4 regions of the Mesorhizobium sp. M0615 genome follow, and region 4 is predicted to be linked to each of the others. Evidence: predicted binding sites of a transcription regulator. Region 4 holds the regulator's gene; each other region holds the start of a gene.
The links. Region 4 encodes LexA, which represses DNA repair genes until DNA is damaged. Its sites were predicted from a motif close to TGTTCNNNNTGTGTTCNG; they were not measured.
Positions count from the first base shown of each region.

Region 1: NKI46_RS23000 (ImuA family protein) is a predicted target of LexA. The motif match lies at 4,057-4,074, and genes of this name have one in related genera.
Region 2: NKI46_RS04995 (UvrD-helicase domain-containing protein) is a predicted target of LexA. The motif match lies at 2,077-2,094, and genes of this name have one in related genera.
Region 3: NKI46_RS05180 (putative DNA modification/repair radical SAM protein) is a predicted target of LexA. The motif match lies at 2,202-2,219, and genes of this name have one in related genera.

Region 1 covers NZ_JAMYQI010000013.1:59,114-64,845, forward strand. Annotated here, with positions in the region: gene NKI46_RS22990 (error-prone DNA polymerase) at 1-1,580, opposite strand, end outside; gene NKI46_RS22995 (DUF6504 family protein) at 1,577-3,055, opposite strand; gene NKI46_RS23000 (ImuA family protein) at 2,997-4,034, opposite strand; gene NKI46_RS23005 (metallopeptidase family protein) at 4,264-4,686, shown strand; gene NKI46_RS23010 (DUF1737 domain-containing protein) at 4,850-5,056, opposite strand; gene NKI46_RS23015 (HpcH/HpaI aldolase/citrate lyase family protein) at 5,120-5,732, opposite strand, start outside.
Region 2 covers NZ_JAMYQI010000002.1:487,480-493,211, forward strand. Annotated here, with positions in the region: gene NKI46_RS04990 (TM0106 family RecB-like putative nuclease) at 1-2,012, shown strand, start outside; gene NKI46_RS04995 (UvrD-helicase domain-containing protein) at 2,172-4,274, shown strand; gene NKI46_RS05000 (ASCH domain-containing protein) at 4,285-5,193, opposite strand; gene NKI46_RS05005 (DEAD/DEAH box helicase) at 5,225-5,732, opposite strand, start outside.
Region 3 covers NZ_JAMYQI010000003.1:8,314-14,045, reverse strand. Annotated here, with positions in the region: gene NKI46_RS05190 (aspartate aminotransferase family protein) at 1-681, shown strand, start outside; gene NKI46_RS05185 (glutamine synthetase family protein) at 717-2,102, shown strand; gene NKI46_RS05180 (putative DNA modification/repair radical SAM protein) at 2,221-3,456, shown strand; gene NKI46_RS05175 (UdgX family uracil-DNA binding protein) at 3,459-4,928, shown strand; gene NKI46_RS05170 (glycerate kinase type-2 family protein) at 5,079-5,732, opposite strand, start outside.
Region 4 covers NZ_JAMYQI010000018.1:81,372-87,103, reverse strand. Annotated here, with positions in the region: gene NKI46_RS26775 (ComEC/Rec2 family competence protein) at 46-2,502, shown strand; gene lexA (transcriptional repressor LexA) at 2,496-3,278, opposite strand; gene NKI46_RS26765 (GntR family transcriptional regulator) at 3,481-4,245, opposite strand; gene kynU (kynureninase) at 4,414-5,661, shown strand.

The sequences.
Region 1 (5,732 bases), on a different contig from region 4:
GCGTCGAGATCGTCCTTATCCCACTCGACCATCTTGCGCGCCTCCATCGCCGTCTTGACGATGGGGACGATCTCGTCGAGCCGGTCGCGGGTAATGACGAAGCCGCCGACATGCTGCGACAGATGCCGGGGAAAGCCCATGATCTCGTTGGCGTGGGCGATCACGTGACGGGTCGAGGTCTCGTTGCGGTCGAGGCCGCCGGCATGCGCCTCCTTCTCGCCGAGCTCCGAGGTCGACCAGCCCCAGATCGAACTGGAGAGCGCAATGCGGACATCGTCCGACAGGCCCATGGCCTTGGCCACCTCACGCAGCGCCGAGCGGCCGCGATAGCTGATGACGGCGGCAGCCAGCGCGGTGCGCTTGGCGCTGTATTTGGAGTAGATGTACTGGATCACCTCCTCACGCCGCTCATGCTCGAAATCGACGTCGATGTCGGGCGGCTCGTTGCGCTCCTCGGAAATGAAGCGCTCGAACAACGTGTCGATGCGCTCGGGGCCGACCTCGGTGATGCCGATGCAGTAGCAGACGATCGAGTTGGCGGCCGAGCCTCTGCCCTGGCACAGAATGCCCTCATTGCGGGCGAACTGGACGATGTCGTAAACGGTCAGGAAATAGCGCGCATAATTCAGACGCTCGATCAGAGCGAGCTCCTCACTGATGCGCTGCAAGACGGAAGCGGGGACGCCCGCCGGATAGCGCGTGGCGGCCCCCTCCCTGGCCAGACGCTCTAGCTCGGCCTGCGGCCCAAGCCCTGATTGCGTCGGCTCGTCGGGATAATTGTACTGGAGGTCGCTGAGCGAGAAGGTCAGTTCGCCGGCAAAGCGCAGCGTCTCGGCCAGCGCCCGTGGATGGCGGCGGAAGAGACGGGCCATTTCCAGCGGCGGCTTCAGATGGCGCTCGGCGTTGGCCGTCAGCTCCAGCCCGACCTCGGCGACCGGCAAATTGAGGCGGATGGCGGTGAGCACATCTTGCAGCGAGCGGCGCTCGGCGCTGTGATAAAGCACGTCGTTGGTCGCCATCAGCGGCACGCCGGCGATGTCCGCCATGCCCGCCGCCTGCTCGATGCGGAAACGGTCATTGCCGCGATAATCCGGCGCCATGCCTAGCCGCAAATTAGCGCCGAAACGGTCTTTCAGTTGACGGACCAATGCCAGGGGATCGTCGGCATTCGCCGAGAGATCCGGCAGCACCGCCAGCGACAGCAGGTCGCCCCATTCGAGCAGGTCGCTGCGCTGGAGAAGGGTCGCGCCCTTCTCGTTTTCATCGCGCAAATTGGCTTGCGTCAGCATGCGGCAGAGATGGCCCCAGCCCTTGCGGTTCTGCGGATAGGCGAGAATGTCCGGCGTGCCGTCGCCGAACACCAGGCGGCAACCGGGGTGATAGGCGAGCTTCTCGACCTTGGCCTGCTGCCAGGCGCGCACGACGCCGGCCACCGTGTTGCGGTCTGCCAGTCCGATCGAGGAAAAGCCGAGGAATTTGGCCGCCACCACCAGCTCCTCCGGCTTGGAGGCGCCGCGCAGGAAGGAGAAGTTCGACTGGATGCCGAATTCCGCATAGGGGATGACGGTCAGCGCGTTCATGCGAAGACCCCATGCATGAACCAGCGCGGCGGCACCTGCGGGTTGCCATAGAGGCCTTGCCGGTAGAGCCAGTAGCGGCGGCCGTCGGCATCCTCGATCCGGAAATAGTCACGCGTCGATGTGAGCGGATCGCTTGACGTTTCACGCCACCATTCCGGCGCGATGCGTTCCGGCCCCTCGGCGCGCGCGACCCGGTAGAGCGCGCGGCGCCAGCGGAAATTCATCGGCGGACCCTCAGGCATTTCGGTGGCCGGCACCTCGATCGGCTCGGGCGAACGGAACAGCCGGATCGGCCGTTCCGGCGGGAAGATGGTTGCGCGCGGCGCGTCTTTCGAGCCCGGCTTCCTGAGCGGTGTTTTGCGTTGTGGCGCTTCCGAGAACGGGATGGTGGCGATGGCGCGCTCCGGCAGATGGCTCTCGAGGGCGACCGGTTTCAGCACCGCACTGTCGCCGAGCCTGGCGCGGATGCGGTCGGCAAAGAGTGCCATGTCGGCGCCGTCATCCTCGGCCTCGCCGGTCAAATCGGCCTGCTGCATGTCGAAGCCGGCGGCCGCCAGCACCGAAAGCCGAACCAGGTCGAAGCCGTAGCCGGCATCGATGTCCTGTTCGAGCGCGGCCAGCCGCTCATGGAACAGGCGCTGGATCAGCTTCGGTTCGCGCAGCGGACGCGAGGTGCCGACAGCGATGCGGCTGACGGCGCCGTCGACGCGAAACAACAGCAGCGCCAGCATCCTTGCGCCCTCGCCGCGGCGTTCGAGATCGGCCTTCAGCGTCACCGCCAGCAAGAGCACCAGCCGTTCGATCTCGGCGGTCAGCACGACCGGCTCGGCCAGGTGGCGTTCGACCGAAAGCGAGGCCACCGGCAGGCGCGGCGATACCGCCTCGTCGAGGCGGCCGAGCGCCTGGTCAAGACGCAACAGCAAGGTCGCGCCGAAACGGCGGGCGAGCGGCGCTCGCGGCGCTGCCATGACCGCGCCGGCGGTGCGCAGACCGACGCTTTCCAGGCTGGCGCGGATATCGGCCTCGATGCGCAGTGCGGCCAGCGGCAAGGGGGCGAGCAGCGCTTCCTCCTCGCCGGAGACAACGATGCGGTCGCCGCAAAAGCGCGCTGCCGCCCAGGCTGCACCCGGCGTCGCGGCCAACCCGGCGCGGACATCGAAACCCTGCTGGAAAAACCGCGCAAGGATGTCGTCCAGCATGGCGCGCTCGCCGCCGAACAGGTGGGTACAGCCGGTGACGTCGAGATAAAGCCCGTCGACGCCGTCAAGCGCCACCAGCGGCGTATAGCGGTCGCACCAGTCGGCGAGGCCTTCGAGCAGCCGGCGGTCGGCCTCCGGATCGGCCTCGACAATGTCGATCGAGGGATGCATGGCACGGGCGTCGGCAATGCCCATGCCAGGCTTCAGATGCAGCGCCTCAGCCCGCTCGTCGAGGGCCGATATGCGCTGGGCGTTGCGGTCGCGATGGCTGATCACGAGCGGGAAATGATCCGAAGGCCGGGAACGCCACGACCGTCCCAGGCGCTGGCGCAGGATCCGTTCGGCCGCCAGATGCGGGAACCACAGCGACAGAATTCTCTGGCCGTTTTTCGCGGGGCTTTCTTTCTTCGAATGCGTGTTCATCGGGGTTCCACTCCAGTGTGAATTGTCCAGGCAGAGCGGTGCGGCTCTTGCCGATGCTGACGGTGAAGGCAGGGTGGCCGATCGACCCGGCAAGCGGCCCGGCGATCGTCCGGCGCGATGTCGCTGGTGCAGCCGACACGATGAGGCGCACCGGGGCGGCGGTCGGCTCGGCTTCGCCGGCCTGGCGCAGCAGGAATACCGGCCGGCCGGCGTTTTGGGCGCGCGCGTGCAGCCGGCGCGTCGCGGTGAGGTCGAGCCGCTGCGGGCTGCCACGGATTTCGAGGATGATTGCGGCGAGCGCCGTCATCTTGGCGGCCTCCTCGGCTACCCACAGCGCATCGGTGAGTTTCGGCGCCTCGGAAAACAGCAACTGCTCCGGTGCGATACCGAACATGCCCTGCAATCCCCTGGCATAGGGAAAGCCGGCCTCGCGAAAAATCTCCGACGTGCCGATCCACAGCACGGGCAAGGGCTGGCCCTTGAGGATCAGGCTGACAAGCGACAGCACAAAGCCTGCGACGGCCCCGGCATTGCGGGTCTCAAGGCCATGGATTTCGCTCAAGGCAGCTTTCGGAAGGCCGCCGCTGAGGGCCGCATCGAGGCGTTCGATGCCGGTGGCCAGGAAAGCATCCGGCGAAGCTGCGGCAAGCCCGCGCCGGATGATGGTAACATCGGAATCGGGTTCAGGCGCGGCGTGGAGACAGCCCTCAGCACGCGCACGAGGTCGCTCGCCGGCCGGCACGGCCAGGCGCTCGGGCAGCGTTCCCTCGATCTTCGCGATCTGGCGGCGCAGGGCAAAAACAGTCTCCCGCGCCACGGCTGATGTCGCCATGACGGTCAATTTCTCTCATAATTGTTCCTGTTATGTTCCTATAGATTCCAGAGGGTGCCGAAAGAGTCAAGCGGAGTCAGAAGGAATTTATTCCTTGATCAAAGGTGGCGAGGCCAACCTTGGACTTTGGTCGCAGCCATTCGGCGCAAAGAAACAGTCATCGGCCAGGTACCCGTCCATTTGCCGAGTCCGGAGGGAAAGCCTATATGCCGGGATCAAAGGACAAAGCATGGCCCGCATCTACAAGACCCGCACCTGGCACGATGAACTCTCGCCCTCGATCGAGGAGATGGAGTTTCTGGCGCTGGAGGCGTACGCGCATCTGCCCGACGATTTCCGCAAGCTGACCGGCGAGATCGTCATCATGATCGCCGAATTCCCGACCGACGAGATCATGGACGATCTGTCGCTGGAGACGCCGTTCGATCTGCTTGGCCTGTTCGAGGGCCGCGGCATCGCCGAGCGCTGGAACCCGCAGACCGGCGAAGGCCCGAACCGCATCACCCTCTACCGCCGCGCCATCCTCGACTACTGGGCCGAGAACGAAGAGACGCTGGGCGACATCGTCACCCACGTGCTGATCCACGAGATCGGCCACCATTTCGGCCTGTCGGATGATGATATGGAGAAAATCGAAGAGGCGGCGGAGTGAGGCTGCGCCGATATTCAGGTGAAGCCGGCCTGCGAACGGCAGCTTCCTGCGCTTCCGGTGCTCGCGTACTTTAAGTACGCTCCGCTCCGGTTCTCGGAAACCACTGTTCTCGGCTCGGCCTGACCTGAATCTCGACACAGCCTGCGTCCGTGCCTGGCAAAGCCTACCAGTCGCTCAGCTTGGTATCCGGCCCGTATTCCTGGCCGTCGATATCCTTCACCACCGCCTGGCCGCAGCGCATCGATTTGGTCTTCTTGTCATAGGCGTAGGTCGGCGAGCCGTACAAATGCCAGCCCTTGTTCAGCGCCGCGGTTACCTTGTGACAGAAGGTGGAATCATCGGGGGCGGACAGAAAGCGGTAGAGTCTCATGGGTCAGGTCCTGTCGTAAGTTCTGTCTTGTAGGGCGGGGTATTCCGAAGCCGGCTTAGGCAATCATGCGCCGATGGCGGCGGCCTTCGCCAGCAATTTCTCGGCCTGCGCCAGATGCAGCCGCTCGACCATCCTGCCGTTCAGAGCAATCACGCCCTTGCCGGCATTTTCCGGCAAGGCGAAGGCATCCTTCACCGCATGCGCCTCGGCGAGAGCTTCGGGCGCGGGCGCAAAGGCGCGGTTGGTGGTTTCGATCTGGGCGGGGTGGATCAGCGTCTTGCCATCGAACCCCATGGCAGCGGCTTCCGTGCATTCGCGCGCAAACGCGTCGAGGTCGCGAAAATCGTTGGAGACGCCGTCGAGCATGTCGATGCTGCCGGCCCGCGCCGCCAGCACCATCTGCATCAGCCAGGGCACAAGATAGCGGCGGTCGGGCGTCGCCAGAATGCCGGTTTCCTTGACCAGATCGTTCGTTCCGGCAACGAAACAAACTAAGCGCGAGGCCGGGTCGCGGCCGAGTTCGGCGATGGCGCCGATGTTGAGCATCGCCTTGGGCGTCTCGATCATCGCCCAGAGCTTGACGCTGTCGGGGGCAAAATTATCGTCGAGCACGTCGCCGACTTCCAGAATGTCGCGCGGCGTGGCGACTTTGGACAACAGGATGCCGTCGGGCTCC
Region 2 (5,732 bases), on a different contig from region 4:
CGAGCCTGGAACTAGGACAGCCAGACAAAATTCGCGAACATGACCGATCGGTGGTCGAGAGCTACAACCGCGACGACTGCGTCTCGACGCAGTTTCTTCGCGACTGGCTGGAAATGCTCCGCTCACAAGCAATTGCTGCGGGTGAAACCGTTGCCCGGCCCCAGCCCGGCGACGAAGTCGCAAGCGAGAACGTCACGGCATGGCTCGCAAAGATCGGCCCGCTGATTGACCGGCTGATGGCGGACATACCACCCGATCCGGACGAACGCGACGAGGAGCAGCACGCGCGATGGATACTCGCCAATATTCTCGATTGGCATCGGCGCGAAGCAAAGGCGATGTGGTGGGAGTTCTTTCGCCTTCGCGACCTCTCAGCCGACGAGCTGATGGACGAACGTAGCGGCCTGTCGGGCCTCACCTTTGTCAGCGAGGTGCCTGGTAGTGGAAAGCTGCCGACGCACCGATATTCTTTCATTCCGCAGGAAACAGACATTCGCGTCGAGGACGACCTCCACAACGTCGGCGGCGACAAGATTGGAACTGCCGTTGCCCTTTCGCAGCAGAGCCGTACAATCGACATCAAGAAGACAGGCAAGTCAGTCGGTCTTCATCCACAGGCGATCTACGGTTCCAAGAATTTCGGGTCTGATGAACAGGCGCATTCCCTCGTGCGCATCGGCGAATATGTGGCAGACCACGGGCTCGCTGGCGACGGGCCATACTGCGCGGCGCGCGATCTGCTATTGCGCCTGGCACCGCGTCTGCGGGGTGAGCCGATCAAGGTCGATGGGGAGACAACCTTGGACGCGGCGATGCGGGTTGCCACGCGGTTCGATGGCGGCATCTTCCCCATACAAGGCCCTCCGGGTACCGGAAAATCATTCACCGGTGCGCGGATGGTATGCGCGCTTGTTCGCGAAGGTAAGACAGTCGGGATCACAGCCAACAGCCACAAGGTCATCAGGAACCTGGTCGACAAGGTTGTTGAAGCGGCCGACGAACTTGACATCGACCTGACGTGCATCGTGAAGCCGAAGGAGATGGAATCCAATCAGCACCGCTTGGTTTTCGCAAAGTCCAATGCCGACGTGTATGACGCGTTGAGCGGACCCTGCAAAGTCGCGGGGGGAACAAGCTTTCTCTGGTCGCGTGCCGATGCGTTCAATTCGGTCGACGTTCTCGTCGTGGACGAAGCTGCTCAGATGTCCCTGGCAAATGTGCTGGCGGTTTCGCAGGCAGCCCATACGGTCGTGCTGCTTGGCGATCCTCAGCAGCTGGATCAACCGATGCAGGGAAGTCACCCGGATGGAACTGACGTGTCTGCCCTCAACCATATCCTTGATGGCGATAAAACCATCGATGCTGGCCAGGGCCTCTTTCTCGAAGAGACCTGGCGACTCCATCCGGACCTCTGCGCATTCACTTCGGAACTGTTCTATGAGGGCAAGCTGAAGTCGAGACCGGGACTAGACGTCCAGGTCATCTCCACTGGTCCGATAAGCGGTTCCGGCCTGCGATACCTCCCTATCGCCCACAGTGGAAATCAGAACTCCTCACCTGAAGAGGCTGACGCCATTCATCGCCTTGTCGACCGCGTGCTGCGATCGGATACGCGTTGGATCGACCGGAATGGCAAAGAAGCGGCCATCACCCTCAACGACATCCTGATCAACACGCCCTACAACGCGCAGGTCTTCGAAATCCTGGAACGTCTTCCAGGCGCCAGAGTCGGTACCGTGGACAAGTTTCAGGGTCAGGAGGCGCCGATCGCAATCTATTCGATGGCTTCGTCAACGCACGCAGATGCTCCACGAGGCATGGAATTCCTCTACAGCCTCAACCGCTTCAACGTTGCGACATCGCGGGCCAAATGCCTGTCGATCCTCGTTGCGGCACCGGAGGTGTTCGAAACGGAGTGTAAGACACCCCGACAAATCCAGCTTGTCAACGCGTTCTGTAGATATCTTGAGACGTGCTCAGAAATCCAATTGCCTATGACGCGTCAGCATTGACCTCCGGTCTTAGCCTTCGAGTAGAGCACAGCTTGAGCTTGCAACAGCGCTCTGTCGCGCTCCGTGTTCGAAACTTGCTCACGCTGCGGTCCACGGGGCAGACTGCAAGCTGAGATCATTAGATTCTGTAGACCATCGCCTCAGTTTGGGAACACTAACATGGCTGATGCACAAGATATTCCGACCAGGCCAATTGACGTCTCAGATCAGCAACTTGACGAATTTCAGCAGCGGTTCTGTAAGGTCCCCGGGGGCAATCTGCGGCTCCTTGCTCCTGCCGGCAGTGGTAAGACGCAATCTCTCTTATGGCGGTGTGCAGAGCTGTATCGCCGAGCGGATTCGAAAGGACGTTTCCTTGTCGTGACTTTCACGCGAGCCGCGCGTGACGAACTTCGCGCACGACTTTCGAACCCCCATTTCGCGTTCATGGCGAGTGCTGTCGAGGTGGTGACTCTGAACGGCTGGGGCTTCAAGAGGCTACGCGCAAATCATCACAGCCCGCGCTTGCTGGTAAGCGAATTCGAAAAGTCAGGTTGCGTGCGAAATACATTGCAGCCCGTCTGGCGCAAATTCCCTCGCATTGAGAAGGCTATGGAGGCGCAGCCTTACGTTGTTGACAAGATTCTGAACGGGCTGATTGAACGACTGAAATCATTAGGCTTCGACCATGAAGCTCCGAGCATTTGGGCCGCCCACGACCAGATGGACTACCTCATGCGTCTGGGCTTGCTTTGGCAAATCCAAAATCTAATCGACCAGTTGGCCGAATGCGAGATACTGGCCGACAAGCGCCTTGAATCCTTTATCGAAGATGTGCTGCCGTTTTGGGTCGACAGTTGTCAGACGATGATTGGGCAGGCTCTTTTTTCGTTGGAAGATCAGAAATATGTCGCGTTCCTGGATCTGCGCCGGCAGATTTCGGAGGATCGCTTTCCCACCGGCGGGTCGCGGTACACACAGGTACTCGTCGATGAATTCCAGGACATCAATCCGCTTGACCTCAACCTAGTCCGAAAAATCGTCGATCTGCACAAGGCTGACTTGACGATCGTGGGGGATGATGACCAAGCCATCTTCGAGTGGCGAGGGGCGACACCCCACTACATCCTGCAACCTGATCAACATTTCGATCGTGAATTTTCGACCCACATCCTGGAACGAAATTATCGTTGCCCCAGAAATCTTGTAGCGGCTTCACAAAAGCTGATCGTTAACAACAAGCGTCGAGAAGATAAGCGCGTCGTTGCGATGCAAACGGCAGATGCAGAGGTCCAAATCGTGAGGAGCGACAGGTTCGTCGAATCCATCGATGCTGTGATGGATGAAGTGCGGTCTTTCCTCGCCAGCAACAGACCGAATGCGAAGCTTGCGATTCTTTCCCGCAAACGCGCGCAACTTATCCCGTATCAGGTTCTGATGGCGAGCGAGGATTTGCCCTTTTGTGCAGCTGAGGATCTTCAGATTTTCATGAGTGGTGCCTTTGAAAAGCTGCGGCATGCACTGCAGACATGTGCAAAGGCGCGAGCCAATTTCAGGCCGCCTGCGCTTGTGGACGACATTGTCAAGCTTTGCGACCTGGTGAAACGGTATCCGCTGAAAAAGGCGGAACGAGAAGCATTGGCCGCCCATTTGCGCACGAGCCGACCAAAAAGCTACAGCGACGCGCTCGATGCGATAGCAGCCTACCGCGGATCATTGAAAGGCCTCAACGAGGATGGGGCCGCCGGCCTCGTTTTCTGCCGGGTGCTGCGCGACCTCTTGGATGCGCCGACGGTAAGGGATGCAATCGCGGCATTGGGTACGGGCTTTGCGGGGCTCAACCAGGACTATGGCAAATCGCAGGAAGACATATTCTACACCGACCCACCCTTCCTCTACTTGGCGGAATTTGCGGGACGCTATGAGGACGACTTCCAGCGCTTCATTGATGATCTTGACAGCGCACGCGATACGCTTGCCCGGCTGCCGGGCGAGGAGGACGCTTCAGGCGCTGCCGACGAACTGTGGCGCCGACCAGTTCATCTGATGACAGCGTTACGCGCGAAGGGCAAGGAATACGATACCGTCATCATACTTGATGCCAATGATGGCATCTGGCCCTTGCGCCGGGCGGAAACGGCAGAAGCCAAGGAGAGTGAGCGACGCTTGTTCTACGTGGCCATGACAAGACCAAAGCGCCGTCTCATGATTACGCTTAGTGGAAGGATTGGAGACCAACCCGCCAACCCGTCGCCGTATCTGACGGAAGCTGGTCTCTTGTAGCGATCCGCGTTCAAGCGACCTCAACGGCTTGAAGGATGGCTCCGAATGCGGATTCCGCGCGGAGCGCGGACACAAACCAGCCATGCGCTTCCGGCTCCTGACCCTCATATGGGGCGAATGCGCGAAAAGCGCTGTGTCTGAACACATAATGGCCCGATCTACCATTCCTGAATCGCACAACGCCAGGAATTCCAGCGATTGCGGTTTCAGCCTTCTTGTCCACCTCCGGCGGGAGGAAAACCCTGAATTGCGGTTCGGAATGCGGCATCCGGTCGACGAAGACAAAACGCTTGCCCCTCCGTGTAGTGACCGACAGTTCAAGCATCTTGGTCTGCGAACTTCTGCGCGGCTTGACGGCGAAGCCGAGTTCTTCAGCCTTTAGCACGAGCTTGGATTCGAGAGCGGGGGATATTTGCGGTTCCTTGCCAGATGACCTGGGGGAAGAATCTAATTTCTCCTCTGCATATCGGCGAGACGTTGAAGTGGGCAATGCAACGGACACCGCCTGCACTGTCGCGGCGTTCGACCGATTTAAGATAGCCGAATGTTGTTGCACGGCACGCATCGTTTCGACATCCAGATCGACCCAGGTAACGGGCCCGGACGGACGTGTGAAAGGAACGGGCGCAGAAAACCGGTGGGCGTCTACCAGTACCCATGGAGTCAACCAGCCAGCTTGCGTCACCTCTTGAAGTCTGCTCGACGGGACACCGTGAAACTCGATGGAATCTGCCAAGCCGGACGCTGACAATTGCGGCAGGACGTCGACGAGTTTAACTACGCCTTCGATTTCTCGGCTGCCTTTACGAATGAGTGCGATCCGCCCGCGGATCGAGGTGGGCTGGGTTCGCAGCTCCCACGTCTTGTGGCCATCCAGGATCAGATCGATCCATGGCTCTCGAACGATGAGGGCTTTCATTTGCTTACTCTGATGTGAGGAATCGGATGGGTCAATGTGTCGAGATGGTGGCCCCGAAAAGAGCGCCCAAATCTCCATCCGACACGGGCGGCGCCAGCATGTTGCGCGAAAGCGAACGCTTTCGGCTCAGGAGACGGTCCAGCGTGACGTCGAAGGACGCGTCGCCCAATACTGGATGAATCGCTATCGGCAGATGGATAGTCACCGGCTTGTCCTGCCCGATGCGATAGCAACGGTCATTGCACTGATCCTCAACCGCCGGATTCCACCAGCGACTAAGATGAATGACGTGGTTCGCGGCCGTGATGGTGAGGCCGATTCCGGCCGCCTTCGGGGACAGCACCAGTAGATCGAAGCCCTTTTGCGCCTCCTGAAACCGTTTGACATATTCCTGCCGCCGATGGCCGGGCACTTCACCGTTGATGATTGTCGGTTCGGCGTGAAGATCGAAGAGAGTTACGACAACTCCAGCGAAGGCTTTCTGAACGGCTCGGTCTTCGATGAAGATCAGCGCCTTATCGCCCGCTGATTTGACTTGC
Region 3 (5,732 bases), on a different contig from region 4:
CTGACAAATTCCTGCATGGTGCTGCCCGATCCGGGTTTTCACGACGCCTTGCGCAAACTGACGCGCGCGGCCGGAACGCTGCTGCTGATAGACGAGACGCACACGATTTCGACTGGACCCGGCGGCTACACCAGGAAATTCGGGCTGCAGCCCGACCTGTTCGTGCTGGGCAAGCCGATCGCCGGCGGCGTGCCGGCAAGCGTGTGGGGCATGAGCGACGAGGTCGCCTCGCGCTATGCCGACTACAATCGAACCAAGGAGCCGGGCTATTCCGGCATGGGCACGACGCTGTCGGCGAACCCGCTGCAGTTCGCAGCCATGCGCGCAACGCTCGAAGAGGTGATGACGCAGGAGAATTATGCCCGGATGGATCGCCTCGCCCTGCGGCTCGATGCCGGGCTGACCGGCGTCATCGATCGCTACAATCTGCCCTGGCATGTCGCCCGCGTCGGCGCCCGCGTCGAGTTCATCTGCGCCCCTGGCCCGCTCAGGAACGGCGCCGAAGCCGAGACTGCCCATGCGCCGGAGCTTGAGGCGGCTATCCATGTCGCGCTGGTCAACCAGGGCGTGCTGATCGCGCCCTTTCACAACATGATGCTGATCTCACCGGCCACCACCGGCGCCCAGGTCAACCGGCTGATCACCGCCTTCGCCACGGTTGCGGCAAGGCTGACGGCATGAGACAAGCTGCCAAGCCAAACTCGAGTACACTAATCATGACTTCACCTTCGGGCTCGACGCCCGCCGAGGCGCAAGCCTTTCTCGACGCCCATCCCGAAATCGAAGCCTTCGATATCGTCTTGACCGACGCCAACGGGGTCGGCCGCGGCAAGATCGTGCGCCGGCATGAGCTGAAAAGCATCTTCGAGGGCGGCCGCCACATGCCGATCTCGATCCTCGGCCTCGACATCACCGGCGAGGATGTGCACGAAACCGGGCTGATCTGGACGACCGGCGATGGCGATCTCAGGGCATGGCCAATCCCCGGCACGCTGGTGCCGCTTTACGGCACGAACCCGCCGCGCGGCCAGTTGCTGATGGCGATGTACCATCTCGAGGGACAGCCTATGTCGTCGGACCCGCGCTTGGCGCTGGCCAGGCAGGTCGACATCTTGGCGGCCAAGGGCCTCTATCCCGCCGGCGCCTTCGAACTCGAATTTTTCCTGCTTGCCAATGAGCGTGACGCCGACGGCAAGGTAAAGCCGGCGGACGCCGTGCTCGACGGCCGCCGCTCGGCCAAGACGGAAGTCTATTCCGTCGACCATCTGCACGGCATGGAGCCGCTGTTTTCCGACATCTATGCCGCGGCTAAGGCGCAAGGCATTCCGGCCGAAACGGTGATTTCCGAATACGCGCCCGGCCAGTACGAGCTGACGCTGAACTATCGCAAGGATGTCATGCGGGCGGCCGACGACCTCGTCATGTTGAAGCGGCTGGTGCGGGCGCAGGCGCGCCGCCATGGTGTCACCGCCTGCTTCATGGCCAAGCCGATCGAAAAATATGCCGGCTCCGGCATGCATTTCCATGTTTCGTTGCAGGACAAGAACGGCCGCAACGTTTTTGCCGAGGCTGGCGGCGAAAGCTGGTCGCTGCCGCTGCTGCAGGGGCTCGGCGGGCTGATCCAGACCATGGCCGAATCGATGCTGGTGTTTGCGCCGCACGCCAATTCCTGGCGGCGCTTCGTCTCGCAGTCCTATGCGCCGGTGGCGCCGACCTGGGGCGTCAACAACCGTTCGGTGGCGCTGCGCATCCCGGCGGGCGACGCCAAGAACCGGCGCATCGAGCACCGGCCGTCGGGTGTCGACGCCAATCCCTACCTGATCGCGGCAACGGTGCTGGCTGGCATCATCAAGGGTCTGGATGAAGGCCTCGACCCCGGCCCCGAAACCACTGGGAATGGCTATGAAGCCGCCATCACGCGCACGACCATGCCGGTCGACTGGCGCGCTGCGATCGAGGCGGCGCGGGCATCGAGCTTCCTGAAAGAGGCGCTTGGCGAGGATCTGCATCGCACCTTCGTGGCGATCAAGCAGTCGGAGTATCTGCGCGTCGCCCGCACCGTCAGCGAGCTAGATTATCACCTCTACCTCCACGAGGTCTGAGAGACCGCCTGAACTCGGGCAGTCGTCCTGCTAGCCCGACGATCAGGCGGCGATTACTTTTTCGCCGCCTGCATCAAATGAGGTGGCGCTGCAGCCTTCAAGAACATATCATGAACGGATGAGCGCACCCACCGTCCGTGAAAAGCTGGCAATCCTGTCTGACGCCGCCAAATACGATGCTTCTTGCGCCTCGTCTGGGTCGGCGAAGAAGGATTCGCGCCAATCCGGCGGTATCGGCTCCACCGAAGGCATGGGCATCTGCCATTCCTACGCGCCGGACGGCCGCTGCATTTCGCTTTTGAAAATCCTGCTGACTAATTTCTGTATCTATGACTGCAGCTACTGCATCAACCGCTCGTCCTCCAATGTGCGGCGCGCCCGCTTCAGCATCGACGAGGTGGTGAAGCTGACCATGGATTTCTACCGGCGCAATTACATCGAGGGCCTCTTCCTGTCCTCAGGAGTCATCCGCTCCCCGGACGAGACCATGGCCGAGATGGTGGAGGTGGCGCGGCGGCTGCGGCTGGACGAAAAATTCTCCGGCTATATTCATCTGAAGACCATTCCGGAAAGCTCGGCCGAACTGGTCGAGCAGGCCGGACTTTATGCCGACCGGCTGTCGATTAATGTCGAGCTGCCGACCGACGAAGGCGTGAAGAAACTGGCGCCGGAGAAGAAGCCGGAAACGATCCGCCTTTCCATGGCGAACCTGCGCCGGAAGATGGAGGAAAAGGCCGAGCCGACGTTGCGGACCAAGAAGCGCGAACGCTTTGCGCCCGGAGGTCAGTCGACGCAGATGATCGTCGGCGCCGACAAGACATCCGACGACGGTATCTTGCACTCCAGTGCGCGGCTCTATGGCAGCTACCATCTGCGGCGCGTCTATTACTCCGCCTTCAGCCCGATCCCGGATTCGTCATCGTCGCTGCCCCTGCTGATACCGCCGCTGATGCGCGAGCACCGGCTCTATCAGGCCGACTGGCTGATGCGCTTCTACGGCTTTTCGCAGCCGGAAATCCTCGCCGGCAGCAGCGACGGCATGCTCGATCTCGCCATTGACCCCAAGCTCGCCTGGGCTTTGCGCAATCGGGCGAGGTTTCCCGTCGACATCAACCGCGCCGATCGGGAAGCGCTGCTGCGGGTTCCGGGTCTGGGCACCAAGGTGGTGGCGAAGATCCTTGAAACCCGCCGCCACCGACGCATGCGGCTGGAAGATGTCGGACAGATCTGCCATTCGATCGCCAAGCTGAGGCCCTTCATCATCGCCGAAGGCTGGTCGCCGGGCGGACTCACCGACAAGACAGGCCTGCGCGACACGATCGTAAAGTCCTGCGAACAACTGTCGCTGTTTTGACCATGCAGCCGGCCCAGCTCGACCTTGCCCGATACACTGTCCGGCTAGCGAGCCAGACCGATTTCGCCGGTTGGCGCGATGCGGCACGGCGTCTGGCGCTGAATGAGGTCCGGCCTGAGGATATTAGTTGGGGTGTCGGGTCCGACGCCAATGATCCTCGAGATGCCTTGCCGGCGGTGCCAGAGGGCGCGCAGCTTACCGTCCCGCGCGAGTTCATCGCCCATGCCGAAACCGCCTTCTGCCACTCCGACCCCGGCCGGTTTGCCTTTCTCTACTGGATGCTTTGGCGCCTGCGCACCGAGCCGAAACTGCTGGCGATCGCATCCGATCCCGGCACCAGGCGGCTCGAAGCCATGGAAAAGGCGGTGCGGCGCGACAGCCATAAGATGCATGCCTTCGTACGCTTCCGGAAGATCGGCGACGGCGAGAACGAGCGCTACGTCGCCTGGTTCGAGCCGGAGCATTTCATTGTCGAGCGCAACGCGGATTTCTTCGTCCGGCGGTTCACCGGCATGCGCTGGACCATCCTGACGCCCTATGCCTCCGCCGACTGGAACGGCGAAAGGCTGGCGATCGGGCCGGGTGCGGCCAAGGGCGATGCACCCGATCAGGACGACACCGAGGCGTTGTGGCTGACCTATTTCGAAAACATCTTCAACCCGGCGCGGCTCAAGGTGAAGGCGATGCAGAAGGAGATGCCGAAGAAATATTGGCGGAACCTTCCCGAGGCTTCGCTCATTCCAGATCTGATCGCAGGAGCGGACGAGGCCGCCAGGGATATGATTGCCAGACTGCCGACAACGCCGGCGCCGCACCACGCCAAGCTGCAGGCAAGACATTGGCCGAAGCCCGAGCCGGCCGAGGCGCCGGATGAAGACGATGCCAAGACGATTTCCGATTTGCGCGAGGCTGCAAAGGGTTGTCGTCGCTGCCCGCTCTGGCGCGACGCGACACAGACCGTGTTCGGCGAGGGGCCGGATGACGCCAAAGTGGTCTTCGTCGGCGAACAACCTGGCGATCAGGAAGATCTCGCCGGCAAACCTTTTGTCGGGCCAGCGGGCAAAGTGTTCGATGCAATTCTCGATGACGCAGGCGTCGACCGGCAAAAAGTCTACGTCACCAACGCCGTCAAGCACTTCAAGTTCGAGCCGCGCGGCAAGCGCCGCATCCACTCGAAGCCAAATACCGGCGAAGTCCAGGCCTGCCGCTGGTGGATCGGCCGGGAGCTTGAGCTGATCAAGCCGGACCTCGCCGTGGCGCTTGGGGCAACGGCGGCGTTGTCGCTGCTGGGCAAGGCCATTGCCGTGACGAAAATGCGCGGCCAGGTGATCGAGCGCGAGGACGGTTTGCGCGTGTTCATCACCATCCATCCGTCCTTTATCCTGCGCATTCACGAGCCGACGGACAAGGAGGCTGAGCGCGAGCGGTTCCTAAAGGATATGAAAGAGGTGAAGCGGCTGATGGGGTCGTGAGATGAGCGAAAGCCTCAGCGACATCGTCATCCGCGGGCGGAACAAGGAGCTTCGCTCCTGCTTCGCCCAGGGATGACGAAGCTGAGTGGCTTCAGCCAATCACCTACGGTCGTGAATCCAACGTTGGAAACTTCGGCCGCCACGGCCGAATTAACTGATCAGGATTGCCCTCAGATCATTCACATTCGTACCCGTCGGCCCCGGCACGAACAGATCGCCGATCGCGTTGAACGCCGTCCAGGCATTGTTGCCGGCCAGCATCGCCTTGGCGTCGACGCCGGCGGCACGCATGCGCGAGACGGTCGAGCCATCGGCAAAGGCGCCGGCATTGTCTTCCGAGCCATCGATGCCGTCGGTATCGGCGGCCAGTGCATGAATACCTTCCGCGCCGCTGATGCCGATGGCAAAGGCGAGCAGGAATTCGGAGTTGCGGCCGCCCTTGCCCCTTTTTTCGTCAACAGGGGCCCGCAAGGTCACGGTCGTCTCGCCGCCGGACAGGATCAGCACCGGCTTTTTGAACGGCCGGTTGCGCGTCGCCACTTCGCGCGCAATGGCTGCATGCACGCCACCGACCTCGCGCGCCTCGCCCTCGATGGAATCGGAGAGGATGACGGCTTCGATGCCCTGCCGTTTTGCCTCAGCGGCTGCCGCTTCCAGCGACACGCCAGCCGAGGCGATCAGGTGCACTTCATTGCGTGAAAAGCGCTGGTCATCCAGATCTGGCGCATCGGCCTCTGGCGAGTTGATGTGCGCCATGACGGCGTCGGGCAGTTTCATGCCGTAGGCCGCTATCGAGGCCAGCGC
Region 4 (5,732 bases):
CGCGTTCATGTAGCATAGGGGTCTGGGGCGCAAGGGGCAGACCCGATGGCTGGACGTGGCCGGGGCACGAAGGAAGGCGAAGGCGCCGAGGCAAGCGTCAGCGAACGCTCGCTGTTTGCCGATAGTCCCTATGCCGAGCCGCTGCCCCTCGCGCTGCCTGAGCCGCATCCCGGCGTCGCGCCTGCGCTGCCCGGTCACGCGTTGCCGGCGCAAGTCACAGCGCCCGGATCTATCGCCCGTCTGCGCAGACGGCTTCGCCGTCCGTCATGGCCCGCGCTCCGCCGCAGCCTTGCCGTGGCCGCCAACACGGAGCTCGACCGGGGCGTCGCCTTCCTGCTGGTGCCGGTTTTCCTGGCGGCCGGCGTCATCATTTATTTCTCGCTGGCCGGCGAGCCCGGCTTTGCGCAGCCAATCGCCATTGTGGTGCTGGCGACATGTTGCGCTGTCGCCACGCGATCGCGGCCGAGGACGCATCTGTTCTGCATGGCCGCGATGCTGTGCGCGCTCGGCGTCGTCGCCGCCAAAGTCGAGACCTGGCGCGCCGGAACGCAGATGCTCGGCTCCGAGATTCAGACACGGCTGACCGGCCGCGTCGTCAGTCTCGAACAGATGGAAAGCGGCCGCATCAGGCTGACGCTCGACGTGGTTTCGACCGCTTACCCCGAGCTGCGCTACGCCCCGGAGCGGGTCAGGCTCTCGGCGCGGACCGTTCCCGCCGATATGACCGCCGGCTCCCTGATCACCGGCTATGCCAGGCTGTTGCCGCCGACCGGTCCGGTGCGGCCGGAGAGCTACGATTTCTCCTTCGACAGCTATTTCACCGGTATCGGCGGCAGCGGCTTCTTTCTCGGCAATCCGAAAACCATTGCTACGCAGGGACCGCCGCCGCTGACCGCGCGGCTCTCCTCGGCAATCGAGAACGCGCGCGAAAACATTGCCGACCATATCAGGGGCAAAATCGGCGGCGCCGAAGGCGAGATTGCCGCGGCGTTGATTGTCGGGGTGCGCGCCGGCATCCCGGACGAGGTCAACGAAGCGATGCGGCGCACCGGCATCTACCACATCATCTCCATCTCCGGCCTGCACATGGCGCTGGTTGCCGGCACCATCATGGCGTTGCTGCGTGGCGCCTTTGCGCTGTTTCCCGATTTCTCTTCGCGCCGCCCAGTCAAGAAATATGCAGCAGTGGCAGCACTCGTCTCCATCGCCGCCTATCTCGTCATTTCAGGCATCGTGGTCGCCGCCGAGCGCAGTTTCATCATGCTAGCGGTCATGCTGGTCGCGGTACTCTTCGATCGTGCCGCGCTCACCATGCGCAATCTGGCGATCTCCGCCATTGCCGTCATCCTGGTGTCGCCGCACGAGGTGGTCGGTCCCAGCTTCCAGATGTCGTTTGCCGCCACAGCCGCCCTTGTCGGCGCCTATGCCGGCTGGGCCGATTACCGCGCCGACAAGGTGAGAACGCCGCTGGCAAAGCGCTCCTTCGTCGGCTTCCTGTCGCGAAAATTCGCGCTGGCCATGGGCGGCCTCGCCATGACCTCGATCATCGCCGGCAGTGCAACCTTGCTGTTCGCCATCTGGCATTTTCAGCGTGTGTCGCCGCTCAGCCTGATCGCCAATCTGGCCGTGATGCCGATTGTTTCGTTGATCGTCATGCCCTTTGCCGTGCTCAGCGCACTGGCGATGCCGTTCGGCGCCGACGGGCCGTTCCTCTATGTGATGGGCAAGGGTCTGATGGCGATGATCGCTATATCGGCCTGGATTTCCGAGCGCTCGCCGGTCGACGCCGTCGGGCTGATCTCCATCCGCTCGGTGCTGTTGGTGGCGGTCGCCCTCGTCATCGCCACCATGGCCACCACCTGGCTCAGGCTGGCGGCCGTGCCTTTCGCGCTGGCCGGCCTGTTGACGGTGCCGCAGGTGCTTACGCCCGACGTGCTCATATCCGAGGACGCACATCTGGTGGCCATGCCGATAGGTGGCGGCGAACTCGCCCTCAACCGCGAACGCTCCAACGAATTCACCACGGACAATTGGAAACGGGCGCTGCGGGCCGAAACCATTATCCCGCCCGAGATTTTCGAGGCAACAGATACGCGGTTCGATCTCGATCCGCTCGATCTGCCGCCCGGGTCGCCCTTCTATTGCATGGGCGATCTCTGTATCGCCCGACACCCTTCCGGAGCCATTGTAGCCCTTGCCAAAGACCGCAAGACGGCGCGGCCGGCCTGTGCCTTCGCTAGCCTGATCGTCATCGATGACGCCACGGCCTACAATCCGTGCCGCGACCCGCTGGTGCTGGTCGTGACGAAGAAACAGCTGGCCCGCGACGGCAGCGCCGCCGTCTTCTTCGATCCGCAATCGGCAGCTGCAGCGCCAACCATCCGCTTCGCCGTCGACAAGCCGTATCGCCCCTGGCACGAGCAGCGCCGCTTCTCCCGCGAAGCGCGCGGCCTGCCGCCTTACAACCAGCGTGAAAAGTACAAACCCAAGCCGGCTCAGTAGCGCCGGATCAATCCGACAAGCTTGCCCTGCACCTTCACCCTGTCCGGTCCAAAAATGCGGGTCTCGTAGGCCGGGTTGGCGGCTTCCAGGGCGATCGAGGCGCCCTTGCGGCGGAAGCGTTTCAGGGTCGCTTCCTCATCGTCGACCAACGCCACCACGATCTCGCCGGGGCTGGCTGTGTCGGCATTGCGGATGATGACCGTGTCGCCATCGAAAATGCCGGCCTCGATCATCGAATCGCCCTTGACCTCGAGCGCGTAGTGTTCGCCGCCCATGATCATGTCGGGCGGCACCGAGATCGAATGGGTCTGATGCTGGATGGCGTCGATCGGCACGCCGGCGGCGATGCGTCCCATCACCGGGATTGAAATCGAGGAAACGGCATCGTCATTGCCGGCAGACATCGAACGCGACGGCGAGCCCGGCTTGATCTGGCGGCCGAGACCGCCTTGGCCCATCCCGCCTTGTCCCTGGCCGCCTTGCCCTTGGCCGGCTTGACCAAGACTGCCCTGAATGACGCTCGGCGAAAACTTCCTCGCCGCGTTGAGGCCTGGTGCGATCGAGTCGGGTAGCCGCAGCACTTCCAGCGCGCGCGCCCGGTTCGGCAGCCGGCGAATGAAACCGCGCTCCTCAAGCGCTGTGATCAGTCGGTGGATGCCGGACTTGGAGGCGAGGTCGAGCGCTTCCTTCATCTCGTCGAAGGACGGCGGGATTCCGCTCTCCTTCAGGCGTTCATGGATGAACATCAGAAGCTCATGTTGTTTGCGCGTCAGCATCGCGGCCCCCAAGGGTTCTGAAACCAGAATCGGAAAAAACAAACCCAGAACAAACACTATCTGTTCCAGTTGTGTTCCGCAACCTTTTAAAGTTTAATGAATGTGTTGACGTTTTGTTCAGCGTAACGTTCGGCGCTGCGAGCGCCGCCTGCCCATTTGCCGGCAACGGGGTGAAACGAAGACAAAGTGCCTGCGTCGTCGGCTATGATCGCCGCTTCCTTTTCGGACGGGGCTGCGCAGCATCCGCGCCGGGTTCGCTCTGGGCATAGACCTGCAGCGTGTAGCCGATGTGAGCGGTCATCAGAGTTTTCGCACGTTCGACGTCGCGATCGAGGGCCGCTTCCATCAGGGCGGTATGGTGTTCGATCGCCACGGCGTCGCGCAGGGCCGCCACGGCCTTCCGGTGTCCATCCGTGCGGCCGGCGGCGGCGCGCAGCGTCGGGGCCAGACCCAGAAAGCGGTGATGGCGATGCAATTGGTCGGAAATCGTCGCATTGAACTGCTGCAGCCAGCTGGATGTCGCGGCACTGAGCAGCGCCGCATGGAAGGCATCGTGTTTTTCGTACCACGCGTCGACCGCATCATCCGATGGATCGTCGAGAACAGACCCGCACCGTGAGAGACGATAGTGGGCGGCAACGACCGCGTCTTCCCACTCACGGTCGCCTTTCTCGATCGATTCCACCAGCAGGGGCAGTTCGACCACCAGCCGCGCACGCGCCAGATCCTCGAGCTCCGCCCGAGAGACAGAAGCGACCGCAAACCCGCGGTTGCTGATGGCGGTCACAAGCCGTTCCGCCTCCAGCCGCGACAGCGCCTCGCGCAACGGCGTCCAGCCGATGCCGTAGGTGTTGCGCAGCGTGCTCAGCTTCAACGGCGCCGCGGGCGCCAGCCGGGTCGCAAGAATATCGCGCCTGAGCACGCGATAGGCCGCTTCCGTCTTCGAGGTCTGCTCGTCATCCAACATCGTGATCCATCAGACATAAATGCTCGGCTGATCATTATATATCAAAGCCTTTCAACGGAAGAATTATATATAATGTTTGACAGCTCAAGGGGCGACCACTCAAGATCGCCGGCATGTTTCGGCGGCAGGCTCCGCCGCGCGCGTTTGTCCATGGAGGGGCGCCGGATCATGAGCACGACACCCGATCTCGCTACAATCGAAGCAATGGATGCCGCCGATCCGCTGCGCTCCATGCGTGAACGCTTTGTCTTACCGCAAGGCGTAATTTATCTCGACGGCAATTCGCTGGGTGCCGCGTCACCAGCCGTCTTCAGCGAATTGCAGCAGGCCGCCACGCAGGAATGGGCGCACGACCTCATTCGCGCCTGGAACACCGCTGGCTGGTTCAACATGCCGGTGGAACTGGGAGATCAGCTCGGACGACTGATCGGCGCGGCTGACGGGCAGACGGTGGTCTGCGACACAACCTCGATCAACATCTACAAGCTGCTGCACGCCGCGCTCGGCATGCGGCCGGCTCGGTCGGTCATCGTTGCCGAGGGCGACAGTTTCCCGACCGACCTCTACATGGCCGAAGGCGTCGCCTCGACCCGGCCGGGAACGCGGCTGCGGCTGGAGGGCGTCGACGCGGCCGCAATCGAGGAGCTGATCGACGACAGCGTTGCCGTCATCCTGGTCAACCACGTCAACTACAAATCCGGCCAGTTGCGCGACATGGCGGCGCTGACGCGCAAGGCACATGACGCCGGCGCGCTGATCATCTGGGATCTCTGCCACACGGCCGGCGCCTTGCCGGTCGAACTTGACCGTGCCAATGCCGATTTCGCCGTCGGCTGCACCTACAAATACCTCAATGGCGGCCCGGGCTCGCCGGCCTTCATCTACGCGGCCGAGCGCCACCATGGTGATATCAGCCAGCCGCTCAGCGGCTGGTGGGGCCATGCGCGGCCCTTTGCCTTCGAGCAGGGCTTTGCCGTCGGCAGCGGCATCCGCCGCTTCCTGTGCGGAACGCAGCCGGTGCTGTCGATGCGGGCGCTCAAGGGCGCGCTCGATATCTGGAACGACGTCGACATGGCGGCGGTGCGCAGAAAAAGCATCGCGCTGACCAACCTGTTTATCCAGCTCGTCGAAGCCAGATGCGGCGCCTACCGGCTTGAACTGGAAAGTCCTCGCGACGGCAGCCAGCGCGGCAGCCAGGTGTCGTTCCTCCACCCGCATGGCTATCAGGTGATGCGGGCGCTGATCGAGCGCGGCGTGATCGGCGATTTCCGGGCGCCGTCGACCATCCGTTTCGGCTTCACGCCGCTCTATGTCGGATATGGCGATGTCTGGCAGGCGGTCGAAGTCCTGGAGGATATTCTGCGCACCGGCGCCTGGCAGGACGCCCGCTTCGCGGTGAAGACCGCGGTTACGTAAGAAACTAGAGCAATTTCAGGAAAAGTGTGAAGCGGTTTTCCGTCCGAAATTGCGTCAATCAAAGAGCTAGA